DNA from 2 places in the Streptomyces sp. NPDC002776 genome. Region 2 is predicted to be linked to the other one. Evidence: riboswitches for the same ligand, from Rfam matches in the RefSeq annotation. Region 2 holds a riboswitch; the other holds the start of a gene.
What was found. Region 2 has a riboswitch for cobalamin ahead of ACWD11_RS23675 ((2Fe-2S) ferredoxin domain-containing protein). Riboswitches for the same ligand answer to the same signal wherever they lie in the genome.
Positions count from the first base shown of each region.

Region 1: it holds a riboswitch for cobalamin, as region 2 does, so the genes downstream of both, ACWD11_RS00430 (ribonucleoside-diphosphate reductase subunit alpha) here and ACWD11_RS23675 ((2Fe-2S) ferredoxin domain-containing protein) in region 2, are expected to answer to the same signal.

Region 1 covers NZ_JBSFVG010000001.1:84,177-91,584, reverse strand. The annotation lists gene ACWD11_RS00435 (ribonucleotide-diphosphate reductase subunit beta) at 208-1,221, opposite strand; gene ACWD11_RS00430 (ribonucleoside-diphosphate reductase subunit alpha) at 1,221-3,584, opposite strand; cobalamin riboswitch at 3,707-3,831, opposite strand; gene ACWD11_RS00425 (GNAT family N-acetyltransferase) at 3,884-4,390, opposite strand; gene mctP (monocarboxylate uptake permease MctP) at 4,464-6,059, opposite strand; gene ACWD11_RS00415 (DUF3311 domain-containing protein) at 6,056-6,310, opposite strand; gene ACWD11_RS00410 (GntR family transcriptional regulator) at 6,876-7,408, opposite strand, start outside.
Region 2 covers NZ_JBSFVG010000012.1:34,594-42,001, reverse strand. The annotation lists gene ACWD11_RS23690 (ABC transporter permease subunit) at 1-1,482, opposite strand, end outside; gene ACWD11_RS23685 (ABC transporter substrate-binding protein) at 1,488-2,996, opposite strand; gene ACWD11_RS23680 (GNAT family N-acetyltransferase) at 3,086-3,622, opposite strand; cobalamin riboswitch at 3,639-3,827, shown strand; gene ACWD11_RS23675 ((2Fe-2S) ferredoxin domain-containing protein) at 3,865-4,278, shown strand; gene ACWD11_RS23670 (ABC transporter substrate-binding protein) at 4,334-5,323, shown strand; gene ACWD11_RS23665 (FecCD family ABC transporter permease) at 5,329-6,468, shown strand; gene ACWD11_RS23660 (ABC transporter ATP-binding protein) at 6,474-7,301, shown strand; gene ACWD11_RS23655 ((2Fe-2S)-binding protein) at 7,298-7,408, shown strand, end outside.

The DNA of each region.
Region 1 (7,408 bases), on a different contig from region 2:
TCAGTGTCGCACGGAGCTGGCAGTAATTCGATGGTGTACGGCAGTCCTGCCACTGTCAGGAGTGTCTGCCTGGTACGACGATTACCTCATGGACGCATTCCTCGGAACTCTGACCGTGACCGTTCTCCTCTTTCTGCTCGCCGCCCCGGCGCTCGTGGGCCTGCGCCACGAGCGCCGGACCGACCGCCAGCTCCGGCAGGCCGGTGCTCAGAAGTCCTCGTCCAGGTCGACCGTGCCCTCCACCGCGACCTGGTACGCCGAAGGGCGCCGCTCGAAGAAGTTGGTGAGCTCCTGAACCCCCTGCAACTCCATGAAGGAGAAGGGGTTCTCCGAGCCGTACACCGGGGCGAAGCCGAGCCGGGTCAGCCGCTGGTCGGCGACGCACTCCAGGTACTGCCGCATCGAGTCGGTGTTCATGCCCGGGAGGCCGTCACCGCACAGGTCGCGCGCGAACTGCAGCTCGGCCTCGACGGCCTCCCGCAGCATGTCGGTGACCTGCTGCCGGAGCTGGTCGTCGAAGAGCTCCGGCTCCTCCTTGCGGACGGTGTCGACGACGTCGAAGGCGAAGCTCATGTGCATCGACTCGTCGCGGAACACCCAGTTGGTGCCGGTGGCCAGGCCGTGCAGCAGGCCCCGGCTGCGGAACCAGTAGACGTACGCGAAGGCGCCGTAGAAGAACAGGCCCTCGATGCAGGCGGCGAAGCAGATCAGGTTGAGCAGGAAGCGGCGGCGGTCGGCCTGGGTCTCCAGGCGGTCCAGCTTCTCCACCTCGTTGATCCACTTGAAGCAGAACCCGGCCTTCTCGCGGATGGAGGGGATGCTCTCCACCGCGTCGAAGGCCGCCGCCCGGTCCTCCGGGTCGGGGAGGTAGGTGTCCAGCAGCGTCAAGTAGAACTGGACGTGCACGGCCTCCTCGAAGAGCTGGCGGCTCAGGTACAGCCGCGCCTCGGGGGAGTTGATGTGCTTGTACAGCGTCAGCACCAGGTTGTTCGCCACGATCGAGTCACCCGTCGCGAAGAAGGCGACCAGCCGGCCGATCAGGTGCTGCTCGGAGGGTGTGAGCTTGGCGAGGTCGGTGACGTCCGAGTGGAGGTCGACCTCCTCCACGGTCCAGGTGTTCTTGATGGCGTCCCGGTAGCGCTCGTAGAAGTCGGGGTAGCGCATGGGGCGCAGGGTCAGCTCGAAGCCCGGGTCGAGGAGATTCTGGTTACGGGTAGTCATTACTGGCAGGCCTCGCAGGACTCGGGGTTCTCAAGGGAGCAGGCGACGGCCTCTTCGGAGGTCGCCTGCTGGACGGGGACGGGGACGGTGGCCTGGGCCGCGCGGGCGATGCGGGTCGCCGGGCGCGAGCGCAGGTAGTACGTCGTCTTCAGCCCGGACTTCCAGGCGTACGCGTACATCGAGGAGAGCTTGCCGATGGTCGGCGTCTCCAGGAAGAGGTTCAGGGACTGGGACTGGTCCAGGAACGGGGTCCGGGCCGCGGCCATGTCGATCAGTCCGCGCTGCGGGATCTCCCACGCCGTGCGGTACAGCCGCCGTACCTCCTCCGGGATCCACCCGAAGTCCTGCACCGAGCCGTTCGCCTCGCGCAGCGCCTCGCGGGTGCGGGCGTCCCAGACGCCCAGCTCCTTCAGCTCCCGCACCAGGTAGGAGTTGACCTGGAGGAACTCGCCGGACAGCGTCTCGCGCTTGAACAGGTTGGACACCTGCGGCTCGATGCACTCGTAGACGCCGGCGATGGAGGCGATGGTGGCGGTGGGCGCGATGGCGAGGAGGAGGGAGTTGCGCATCCCGACCTCGGCGATCCGCTCGCGCAGCGCCGACCACCGCTCGGGCCAGGTGAGTTCGGTGTCGTAGTGGTCGGGGTGCAGGACGCCCCGCGCGGTACGGGTCTTCTCCCAGGCCGGCAGCGGGCCGTTGCGCTCGGCGAGGTCGGCGGAGGCCTCGTAGGCGGCGAGCATCACGCGCTCGGCGATCCGGGTGGAGAGCGCCTTGGCCTCCGGCGAGTCGAAGGGCAGCCGCAGCTTGAAGAAGACGTCCTGCAGGCCCATCGCGCCCAGGCCCACGGGGCGCCACTTGGCGTTGGAGCGGCCCGCCTGCTCGGTCGGGTAGAAGTTGATGTCGACGACCCGGTCGAGGAAGGTGACGGCCGTACGGACCGTCTCGTCCAGGCGTTCCCAGTCGATGCCGCCCTGGTCGACGAAGGCACCGAGGTTCACCGACCCCAGGTTGCAGACCGCGGTCTCCCCGTCGTCGGTGACCTCCAGGATCTCGGTGCAGAGGTTGGAGGAGTGGACCACATGGCCCGGCAGGGCGGTCTGGTTGGCGGTGCGGTTGGCGGCGTCCTTGAAGGTCATCCAGCCGTTGCCGGTCTGCGCGAGGGTGCGCATCATGCGGCCGTACAGGTCACGGGCGGGGATGGTCCGGCGGGCGAGCCCGCCGGCCTCCGCCTTGCGGTACGCCGCGTCGAACTCCTCGCCCCACAGGTCGACCAGCTCGGGCACGTCGGCGGGGGAGAACAGGCTCCACGGCTCGTCGGCGTTCACCCGGCGCATGAACTCGTCCGGCACCCAGTGCGCGAGGTTGAGGTTGTGCGTACGGCGGGCGTCCTCGCCGGTGTTGTCGCGCAGCTCCAGGAACTCCTCGATGTCGGAGTGCCAGGTCTCCAGGTAGACCGCGGCGGCTCCCTTGCGGCGGCCGCCCTGGTTCACGGCGGCGACGGAGGCGTCGAGGGTCTTCAGGAACGGGACGATGCCGTTGGAGTGCCCGTTGGTGCCGCGGATCAGCGAACCCCGGGCGCGGATGCGGGAGTACGACAGCCCGATGCCGCCGGCGTGCTTGGAGAGCCGGGCGACCTGGTGGTAGCGGTCGTAGATGGAGTCCAGCTCGTCCTTGGGGGAGTCGAGGAGGTAGCAGGACGACATCTGGGGGTGCCGGGTGCCGGAGTTGAAGAGCGTGGGGGAGGAGGGGAGGTAGTCGAGACGGCTCATGAGCCGGTAGAGCGCGGCGACTTCGTCCAGCGCGCGGACGGTGTCGTCCTCGGCGAGACCGGCGGCGACGCGGAGCAGGAAGTGCTGGGGGGTCTCGACGACCTTGCGGGTGAGGGGGTGCCGCAGGAGGTACCGGCTGTGCAGGGTGCGCAGTCCGAAGTAACCGAAGCGGTCGTCGGCGCCCGGGTCGACCAGCGCGTCCAGGCGCTCGGCGTGGATCCGTACGAACTCCGCGGTCCGGTCGGCGATGAGTCCCTCCCGGTGGCCGACCGCGACCGACCCGGTGAAGGACGTGACGCCCTGGGAGGCGGCCTCCTCGCGGATGCCGAGGGTGAGCAGCCGGGCGGCCAGCCGGGAGTAGGCGGGGTCCTCGGAGATGAGCCCGGCCGCCGCCTCGGTGGCCAGCTCGCGCAACTCCGCCTCGTCCGCGCGGGCGGACCGGCCGCGCAGCGCGGCGGCGGCGACCCGGCCGGGGTCGGCGTCGGGGAGGTCGGCGGTCAGCTCGGTCAGGGTCCGCAGCAGCGCGGTTCCGGGACCGTCGGTCTCCACCTGGGCGGCTGAAGCTGAAGCCGGGTCGGCTGGCGCGATGGTCACTGGGGGCTCTCCCTCGCTCGGCACGGGGCCTTGCGGAGGGCAGGAGGCAGCTCACGAGCGCACGCGGCGTCGCGTCCACCGGCCCATTCCCCGAGGCCCGGACGTCTGGCACCCGGACCGGACGGCCGGGTGCGCTGTCGGCAGGTCCTCGGACTGACGATCGGGCACAGATGTGCCCAAGTACACCGTTGCGGGACAGTTCCGGATTCGCACCGGATTCCCCTGCGGCGACAGCGAGCACGAGCATACATCTTGTGCCGCCCCGCGATGTCACCCCCAGATGTTGTGTCGCGTCGGCTTCAGAGCGTCAACTCATAGGTGAGGAGAGTGAAGTCGCCGTGCTCCGGGATGGGGTTCCAGTCGCGTTCCGGGGCGCGCCGGAAGCCGAGGCGCTCGTAGATGCGGTGGGCGGTGTGCATCAGGGCCTGGGTGGACAGGACGATGCCCGTGCACCCCGTCGTCGTGCGCGCCCGGTCGACGCAGGCGCGCACGAGGGCTTCTCCCACGCCCCGGCCGCGGGCCGCGTGCGCCACCGCCAGCATGCGGATCTCCGCCTCCCCGGGGCGGGCGAGATCGGCCATGGGGCCGCCGGCCGGCACGAAGGTGACGCCGCCGAGGAGCCGGTCGCACTCCACGGCCACCAGGACCTCGGCGGCCGCCGCCCGCTTGGCGACATCGCGGAGTTCGCCGAGGTACCAGTCGGCCTCGCCGAAGGTGAGGAGGCCGTCCTGGAGGTAGGCGCGGGCGGTGATCTCGCCCAGTTCGTCGTGTTCGGCGGGTTCCACCGGCCGGATCTGGAAGTCCATGCGGTCGAGTGTGGACGACGACGGGCCGCCGATGTCCTGCATTTCGGCGGCCCGCTGCGGGTGGGGTTCCCGGTCAGGGAATCGGCTTCAGTTCCTTCTGCACGCCCGGATCGCCCGCGTCCGCCGTGTAGTCCTCGGGGCTCGTTTCGTCGATGCCCTCGGGGGCCTTCGCCGCCCTCAGGACGAAGGTCAGGACCACGGTGACGACCAGGTTCAGCACGAACGCCGTCAGGCCGATGTAGCCGATCTCCCCGATGCCGGGGATCTCCTTCGACGAGCCGCCGAAGTGCTTCTGCGTCGGCGAGGCGACACCGTACGCCGCCACCGTGCCGTAGAGCATGCCGACCGCCCAGCCGCCGAGCAGCGCCCAGCGGTGGAACCAGCGGGTGAACAGGCCGCCGACCAGGGCCGGGAAGGTCTGCAGGATCCAGATGCCGCCCAGCAGCTGGAAGTTGATGGCGACCGTCTTGTCCATCGTCAGGACGAAGGCCAGCGCGCCCACCTTCACCAGCAGGGACACGATCTTGGAGACCTTGGTCTCCTGCTGCGGGGTGGCGTCCGGCCTGATGAAGTCCTTGTAGATGTTGCGGGTGAAGAGGTTCGCCGCCGCGATGGACATGATGGCCGCCGGCACCAGGGCGCCGATGCCGATCGCCGCGAAGGCCACGCCCGCGAACCAGTCCGGGAACATGTTCTCGAACAGCTGCGGGATCGCCAGCTGGCCGTTGTCCACCTTCACCCCGGCCGCGATCGCCATGAAGCCGAGCAGCGCGAGCAGACCGAGCATCAGCGAGTACAGCGGCAGGATCGTGGTGTTGCGGCGGATCACCTCACGGCTCCCGGAGGAGAGGGTCGCGGTGATCGAGTGCGGGTACATGAACAGCGCCAGCGCCGAGCCCAGCGCCAGGGTGGCGTACGTCCACTGGCCGGCCTCCGGTGGGACGAGACCGCCCACCCCGGTGGTGGTGAACTTCTCGCCCGCGTCGGCGAAGATGTCGTCGAACCCGCCCAGCTTGATCGGGATGTAGATGATCGCCACCGCGATCACCAGGTAGATCAGGGTGTCCTTGACGAAGGCGATCAGCGCCGGGGCGCGCAGCCCCGAGGAGTAGGTGTACGCGGCCAGCACACCGAACGCGATCAGCAGCGGCAGGTCCTTGATGAACCAGTTGGTGTCCTCCCCGCCGCCGACGCCCATCACGTCCAGCACCGCCTGGATGCCGACGAGTTGCAGCGCGATGTACGGCATGGTGGCGAGGATGCCGGTCAGGGCCACCGCCAGCGACAGGCCCTTGGAGCCGAAGCGGCCGCGCACGAAGTCCGACGTCGTCACGTACCCGTGCTTGTGGGAGACCGACCACAGGCGGGGCAGGAACGTGAAGATCAGCGGGTAGACCAGGATCGTGTACGGCACAGCGAAGAAGCCCGCCGCGCCGGCCGCGTAGATCGCCGCCGGGACCGCCACGAAGGTGTACGCCGTGTACAGGTCGCCGCCGAGCAGGAACCAGGTGACCCAGGTGCCGAACGACCGTCCGCCCAGGCCCCATTCGTCGAGGCTGTGCTCGTTCTCGGCCTTGCGCCAGCGCGCGGCGAGGAAGCCCATGACCGTGACGGCCAGGAAGAAGAAGATGAAGACGGCGAGTGCGACGCCGTTCACGCCGTCGTTCACTTGCCGCCTCCACGACGTGCGCGCTGGTCACGCTGCCACAGCTTGTACGCGACCATCGTCAGCGCGGTCGACAGGACCACCCAGGCCATCTGGTACCAGTAGAAGAACGGGATGCCGATGAAGGCCGGGTCGGTTTTCGCGTACGACCCGACCCACAGCATCGCCACGAAGGGCGCGAACAGGCAGAGGGCGATGACGACGCGCGCGGGCGTCACCACCGGCTCTCCGCTCGCCTCTGGGGCTTGTGACATCTGACGGCTCCGTCCCCTCGCTGATCACCTGAAAACGCGCAGGCAATCTAGGTCACGGTGTCGCAGAAACGGAACCCCTCGTCCGTATATCGGTCCGGCCAACTGGCCTCAGCAGCACCGGAAACCCTGGCGCGGGTCCGACTCCTGCCGGTCCGTCCGCATCCGCTCGAAGGAGCGGCGGCGGGAACAGCCCGGCCGGGGCGACGATCGAGCCGAGGGCCGCGGCGATCATCCAGGCGGCGGAGACGTCCGCCCCGCGGGCCGGCGCGAGTACCGCCCAGCCGGTGGCGCCGACCAGTCCGACGAGGGTCCATGACGATGGTTCGAGTGTTCGCGGTGCGCACCGGGTCGACCTCCCGTCCATGCGATGACGGGGAGGACCGTAGTGCCGCAGGGGAAGGGGCGCTGTACCGCGGGCGCTGACTCGGTCGAAGCTTCAACCGGCTTATTACTACGGCCGCTCAGCCTCGCCACGCTGTGTTGTCCCGGGGGCGACCCCCAGCCCCCGGCCGACGCCGCTGCCGCCCGGGCTCACTCCTGCGGCCGCTTCAGCCTCGCGACGGCACTACTCCTGCGGCCGCTTCAGCCTCGCCACGAACTTGTAGCGGTCGCCCCGGTACACCGACCGCACCCACTCCACCGGCCGGCCGTCCCGGGCCAGGGAGTGGCGGGAGAGCATCAGCATCGGCAGGCCCACGTCCGTGCCGAGCAGGCCCGCCTCGCGGGGTGTGGCCAGCGAGGTCTCGATGGTCTCCTCGGCCTCGGCGAGATGGACGTCGTAGACCTCGGCCAACGCGGTGTAGAGGGACGTGTACTTCACCAGGCTGCGCCGGAGTGCCGGGAAGCGCTTGGCGCTCAGGTGGGTCGTCTCGATCGCCATCGGCTCGCCGTTGGCCATGCGCAGGCGCTCGATGCGCAGCACACGCCCGCCCGCGGTGATGTCGAGCAGACCGGCGAGGCGGTCGTCGGCGGTGATGTAGCCGATGTCCAGCAGCTGCGAGGTCGGTTCGAGGCCCTGGGCGCGCATGTCCTCGGTGTACGAGGTGAGTTGGAGCGCCTGGGAGACCTTCGGCTTGGCGACGAAGGTGCCCTTGCCCT
Region 2 (7,408 bases):
CCAGCGGCCGGCGCCGAGAGCGCGGGTGGCGGTCAGGTGGAGGGTGGCGCGCTCCTGTCGCAGGAGGGCGGAGAAGTGGGTGGCCAGCGAGGACCAGGCGACGACGGCGATGGCGAGGGCGGGTGTCCAGGGGCCGCTGCCCGCGATGCCGGTGACGAGAAGGGCGGCCAGCACCGGCGGTACGGCGTTGACGGTGTCGACCAGGGGGCCGGACAGGCGGGGCAGCAGGCCCAGCAGCATGCCGGTCAGCAGAGCGGCGGCGGCGACCGCGAGGGCGGTGCCGAGGGTGTCGAGTGCGCCGTGCGCGACGCGGGCGAGGACGTCACGGCCGAGCGCGTCGGTGCCGAAGGGGTGGGTGACGGAAGAGGATTGGAGTTTGGCGGTCGTGTCCAGGGCGAGCGGGTCGCGGGGCAGGCCGAGGCCGATGACGCCGGCGAGCAGCAGTGCGTAGACGACGGGTACGACGCGTGCGGCGGGCGGGGTGGGCCGGTGCAGGGAGTGCAGGGCGCCGTCGCGCAGTGCCGGCCCGATCAGCCGTCGCACGCCGAGCCGGGCCAGCACAGCCGCCGCTGCCGCGAGCGCGACGAGCGCGAGTGTGCCGGTCTGCAGGACGGGCAGGTCCTGGGCGAGCGCCGCGCGCAGGGTGAGCCGGCCGAGTCCCGGGATGTCGAAGATCTGCTCGACGGCGACCGAGCCGCCGGTCAGGCCGACCACGAACAGTCCCGCGTTGGGCAGCAGTCCCGGCGCACACCGGCGCAGTGCCTGCCGCGCGACGGAACCCGGCGGTATGCCGCGCGCGGCGGCGGCCAGCGCCCACGGTTCGGTGAACGCCGCGGGCAGCAGGTCGTCCAGCATCCGCCCGAGGACGGCTCCGGCGGGCAGGCCGAGGGCGAGCGAGGGCAGGATCATCCACTGGGGGCCGTACCAGCCGAGGGCGGGCAGCCAGCCCAGCTGTACGCCGACGACCGAGGCCAGCACAGAGGCGATGAGGAACTCCGGGAGCGCGGCCAGCACCGCCGATCCGGTACCGCCGGGGCCGCGGGTGCCGAGGCGGCGCCGCGAGCCGAGCCACAGGGTGCGGGCGCACACCGCCGCGACCGTGACCAGGGCGATGACGACGGCCCCCGCCATCAGCAGCAGGGAGGCGCCGAGGGCCTGCGTGGCGGCGGGCAGCACCTCGGTGTCCGACACCCAGGACCGGCCCGCGTCCCCGCGCAGCAGACCGCCCAGCCAGCGGCCGAGCAGTGTCACCGGGCCGTCGTCCAGGCCGAGTTCGTCCCGGATGGCCCGCAGCGTCTCCGGGGTGGGGTCGCGCTCCGCCGAGCGGGCCTTGAGCACGGTCAGCGCCGGGTCGGTGCGCGACAGCCACGGCAGCAGGCCGATCGCGCACACCAGGGCGCCCGTCAGAAGGGCCCGCCACAGCAGGGTGAGGCCGCCGCCCCGCGCGAGCGTGCGCAGGGCGGCGGCAAGGGGCCTGGCCAAGGGGTTCAGCGCCGGGTCCCGGTGCCGACGAACTGCCGCTCGTAGGGGTCGAGCAGCGCGCCCTGGACGGACGCACCGAGGCCGGTGACGACCTTCAGGTGCACCAGCGGGATCACCGCGTCGGTGCCGATGATCGCGGCCTCCGCCTTCATCGCGGCGTCCTGCCGTCTGCCCGGATCGGCCTCGGCCCGGGCCTTCTCGACCAGCCGGTCGACGTCCTTGTCGCACAGGAACGACAGGTTGTAGCTGCCGTCGCAGGTGAAGTCGCCGGCCAGGACGGTGACCGGGTCGCCGGTGTCGAGCATCATGTTGCGGGAGGCGACGGCGGCGTCGAACTTCTTCGCCAGCAGGTCGCTTTCGAGGCGTGCGTAGCTGCGCACCTCCAGCTTCACCGTGAACCCGGCCTTCTGGAGCTGCTGTTGGAGCACCTGGGCGGTCTCGGGCAGCTCGGCCCGGTCGTTGTAGGTGGCGATGGTGAGGGGCTTGCCGTCCGGGTCGGTGGCCTCGGCCCGGCCGGTCGGCTCGGTCCTCTTGCCCGCGGTCCAGGTCAGGGCGGGGCCGTAGATGCCCTGGGCGGGCTCGGCGTGCCCCTCGTACACGCCCTTGGCGACGGCGGAGGTGTCGATCGCCTCGCGCGCGGCGGCCCGCAGCCCCGCGTCCTCGAAGGCACCTCGCTGGGTGTTGAGGTACAGGCTGGTGTTCCGCGCGGTGTTGATCTCGTGGACGGTGTCCGTGTCCAGGGAGGCGACCTGCGCGACGGGCAGAGCCTCGGCGATGTCCACGTCCCCGGTGCGCAGCGCGTTGGCGCGGGCGGTGCCGTCCGAGACGAACTTCGCGTCGATGCCGGACGCCTGGGCGCGCCCGCCCCAGTAGTCGTCGTAGCGGTCCAGGGCGGCTGCCGTGTCCCCGGTGGTCCGGGTGAGTTCGAAGGGGCCGGTGGCGGTGCCGGCCGGGTTCACCTTGCCGTCCTTGCCGTACGCCTTGGGGGAGAACACCGCCAGGCTGGGGTTGGTCAGCCGCAGCGGCAGCACCGGGTCGGCCTCGCCCGTGCCGACCTTGACCTGGTCCTCCCCGACGGCCTCGGCGGTCAGCTTCACGCCGGAGATCGCGGTCGGCGCCGGGTCGGCAGCGGCGGCGTGGGTGAGGGCGGAGGCGACGGCCTTCGCGGTGACCTCACTGCCGTCCTGGAAGGTGGCGTCCCTCAGCGTGAACACCCAGCTTTTTCCGCCCTGTTGGCTGCTCCACGACTCGGCGAGCGCGGGGGCCGCGGTGCCGTTGGCGTCCAGCCGGGTCAGCCCTTCGCTCACACCGAGCCGGGACAGGATGAAGGTGTCCTGGCCGCCGTACGGCGAGTAGTTCTCCGTCGGCTGGAAGGCGAATGCCACCCGCAGGCGCCCGGCCTCACCCGAGCCGGAGGAGTCCGAGGACGAGTCGTCGTCAGTGGAGGCGAAGCAGCCGGAGAGCACGGGGGCGAGCAGCAGGCCGGCTATGAGTCGACGGCGGGGAGATCTCATGGTCCTCGTTCTGACTTTCCATAGGGCGGACGTTCCCGTACGGGTCGGTCGGCCGACATCGACCAGCATCATATGAATATGATTTTCATTTAAGCAAGCGGGATCTCGAAGTGCACCACGCCGTTGCCGCCGCCGGGCAGGTCCTCCCTCTCGTCGCAGACGGCCTTGCCCAGCGTCCGCCACAGACCCATCGCGCCGGGGGAGTGCGGGTCGGTGTGCAGGTACACGGACCGGTAACCGCCGTCCGTCCGCGCGAAGTCCAGCAGCTCTGTCACCAGTTGCCGGGCCAGCCCGCGCCGCCGGTGCTCCGGGCGCGTGTACACGCGCCGCAGCTGCGCGGTCTCACCCGACGGGTACCGCTCGGCCAGCCACCGCGGGTTCGGCGGATGGACCGGCCCCCGCGCGTCGAGCGCGGCCGTCGCGGCCACCGTCCCGTCCTCCTCGTCGACGGCGACCAGCAGGGTGTGCCGGGGCGGGGCGACGTAGAACGACCCCGGATCGATGATGTCGGCGTGCCAGCGCGGCACGTAGCCGGTGCCGAAGTCGCGGTAGACGGTGTCGAGCATCACCGCCCGCGCCTCGTCGAGGTCGGCGGCCATGGCGGCCCTGATGCGATAGTTCTGCATCTGCGCATCATATGCAGGTAGCCCTGTGCGATGATGTCCGGCGACAAGGCGACGGCGGACGAGGAAGCCGGTGTGAATCCGGCGCGGTCCCGCCACTGTGATCGGCGAGCCAGTCCCGAACAGGCCACTGCCCCAAGCCGGGTGGGAAGGCCGGGACGCGCTTCGACCCGAGAGCCAGGAGACTCACGCGGTCGCCTCCTCGACGAACCCGGGGCGGATTTCTCGGAGGAGGGTGGTTCGGCATGCCCGTGAGGCCGGCCGAGGAGGCGTACGGCAGCCCAGTGGGCGCAGTCGGTACAAGACCGGTAACTCCGGTGCCGTGCCGGGTCGTTGTGTGCCGGGACTGCTGCTGCGGCAGTCCCGAGGTGACCGGCGTCGATCACACCGCGCAGACCGCGCGCCTGGGCGAGGTCGCTCCCGTACGCGTCTCCGCCTGCCTGGATGTGTGCGATCAGGCCAACGTGATCGTCGTGCAGCCCTCCTCCGCCGGACGGACCGCCGGGGCGCGGCCGGTCCGGCTGGGCCTGGTCAACGACCCCGCCGCGACCGAGGACATCGCCGCCTGGGCGAGCGCGGGCGGCCACGGCATCGCTGCCCGGCCCGAGATCCTCGACCTCTACGCCTTCACCCCGCCCCGGCGCCGCGCGGCCCGCTGAGACCGGCAGCCTGCGCGCCGACCGTCCGTAGCACCCGTACGAGAGGACCTTCCCCATGACGGGCAGACGTCTGCTGTCCCCCTTGCTGGCCACGGCCACCGCTGTGCTCATCACCAGTTGCGGTGCAAACGCCCAGGACAACGCCCGGGGCTCCGACGGACCGGCCGTGAAGGGATTCCCGGTCACCGTGTCCAACTGCGGGGTGACAACGACGTTTCAGCGCCCGCCGCAGCGCGCGGTGTCCTTGAACCAGCACGCGACCGAGGTGATGCTGGCGCTCGGGCTGGAGAAGTCGATGGTCGGCACGGGCTACCTCGACGACGCGATCCTCCCCGAGTACCGGGCCGCCTACGACAAGGTCAAGGTGCTGTCGGAGCAGTACCCGTCGTACGAGACGCTGTTGGCCGCCGAGCCCGACTTCGTCTACGGCGGCTGGGCCTCCACCTTCGACGAGAAGGAGGGCCGCTCCCGTGACGCCTTCACCCAGGCCGGCATCAACACCCGCCTCAACATCGAGGAATGCCCGGCCGGGCCGGTGACGATGACCGCGATGGACAAGGAGATCCGCGAGGTCGCCAAGGTCTTCGGCGTCCCCGAGCGGGCAGAACGGCAGATCGAACGGCTGCACACCACCCTGGAGGAGGTGGACAGCAAACTCGACGGAGCGGAGCCGGTAAAGCTGTTCGTCTACGACAGCGGCGACAAGAGCGCCTTCACCGCGGGCGGCGCGGGCATCGGCAACGACATGATCGAGCGCGCCGGAGGCGTCAACCTCTTCGCCGACCTCGACAAGCCGTTCGGTGACGTGTCGTTCGAGCAGGTGGCCGAGCGGGCGCCCGAGGTCATCGTCATCTACGACTACGGCGACCAGAGCGTGGCGAAGAAGAAGGAGTTCCTGCTCGCCAATCCGGCGCTGAAGGACGTGCCCGCCATCAAGAACCGGCGGTTCGCGGTGCTGCCGCTGTCCTCCACCGTCGTGGGCGTACGGGTGCCCGCGGCCGTTGCGTCGCTGGCCCGTCAGCTCCACCCGGACCGCTTCCGGTGACCGGCGTGAGCGAACCGGCCGCCGCCGGCACCGACGCCGTCGCAACGGGCAGGACGCCGGTAACCGCCGACACGGTCGGCAAGGGCTCTGCCAGGACCGGGACCGCGCAGGCCGTCACCGGCCGCCGCAGGCTCCCTTACGCCCTGGTGCTGGCCGGGCTCGCCGCCTTGGTGGCGGTGGCGGCGACGTTCGGGATCGCGGCCGGTTCGGTCACGATCCCGGCCGACGAGGTGTGGGGCATCCTGCTCCACCACCTGCACCCCGCCCTCGCCGATGAGACGTGGCCCCCGGTACGGGAGACGATCGTCACCGACGTCCGGCTGCCCCGCGTACTGCTGTGCGCGGTGGTGGGAGCCGGCCTGACGGTGGCGGGCATGGCGTTGCAGGCACTGATCCGCAACCCGCTCGCCGACCCGATGCTGCTGGGAGTGTCGTCGGGCGCGAGCGTCGGCGCGGTCCTGGTCCTCGTCCTCAACGTCACGCTGTTCGGAGCCTTCTCGCTGCCGCTGGCGGCGTTCTGCGGCGCGCTGGCGGCCCTGGTCGCGGTGTACTTCCTGGCCCGCTCCGGCGGACGGATGACCACCGTACGGCTGGTCCTGGCGGGCGTGGCGATGGCCGAGGTGCTGTCGGCGGTGGCGAGTTTCCTCGTGGTCACCTCCAACGACCCCCACAAGACGCAGTCGGCGATGCGCTGGATGCTCGGCGGACTGGCCGGTACCACCTGGACGATCGTGTGGATCCCGGCCGCCGTGGTCCTGATCGGTACGGCCGTCCTGCTCGGGGTGAGCCGTCCGCTGAACCTGCTGCTCGCCGGTGAAGAGGCCGCAGCCGCCCTCGGCCTGGACGTCCACCGCTTCCGTGCCGCACTGTTCACCCTGGTCGCGTTGATGATCGGCACGATCGTCGCGGTCAGCGGCCAGATCGGCTTCGTGGGCCTGATCCTGCCCCACGTCGTACGGCTCCTGGTCGGGGCCGACCACCGCCGAGCGCTCCCGGCCGCGGCTCTGCTCGGCGCGGCCTTCCTGATCGCCGCCGACCTGGCCGCGCGCACCCTGATGAGCCCCGAGGAGATCCCCGTCGGCATCCTCACCGCTCTGGTCGGCGGCCCCTTCTTCCTCTGGCTGATGCGAAGGAGCGCGCGATGACCGGGATGACCGGACGGCCGCCAACGGCACCCGCGATTCTGCACATTGACGACGTGTCGGTGGTTGTCGACGGCACGCCCTTGGTCGACCAGGTCTCTCTGACGGTGTCCGCCGGAGAGATGGTCGGGCTCGTCGGCCCCAACGGCGCCGGCAAGTCCACCCTCCTGCGCACCGTCTACCGGGCACTGCGCCCCACGTCGGGTCGTGTGCTGCTGGACGGGACGGACGTCTGGCGGATGCCCGGCAAGCAACTGGCCCGGCAGTTGGCGGCTGTCCTGCAGGAGCACGCCGGGGACTTCGAGCTCACCGTGTATGAGGTGGTGGCCATGGGCCGCACCCCCCACAAGCGCCCCTTTGCGGGCGATGACGCCGACGACCGCGCCATCGTCACGGCCGCCCTGACGGAACTGGACGTCACCGACCTCGCCCAGGCACCCTTCGACCGGCTGTCCGGCGGTGAGAAGCAGCGCGTCCTGATCGCCCGCGCACTCGTCCAGCAGGCCGGGACGATCGTGCTGGACGAACCCACCAACCACCTCGATCTACGCCACCAGCTCGACGCGCTCCGCCTCGTCCGCCGCCTCGGGGTCACCGCCGTGGTCGCCTTGCACGACCTCAACCTCGCCGCTTCGTTCTGCGACCGCCTCTGCGTGATGGACGCCGGACGTGTGGTCGCCCACGGCACACCCCGCGATGTCCTCAGGCCCGCCCTGTTGAGGGACGTCTACCGCGTCGAGGCGGACATCACCGAGCATCCCCGCACCGGCCTGCCACAGGTGATCCCGCTCACCGCCCACCAGCCCGCACCCGAACAGGAAGCCACGCAGACATGACCGCACCGGTACCTGCACCTGCTCGTGCGCCCGCCCGGGCCGTCGCCGCCGCGCTGCAGGACGTAGCGGCGCTGGGAGGCTTCTTCACCCTGACCCTGGGCGGCCCC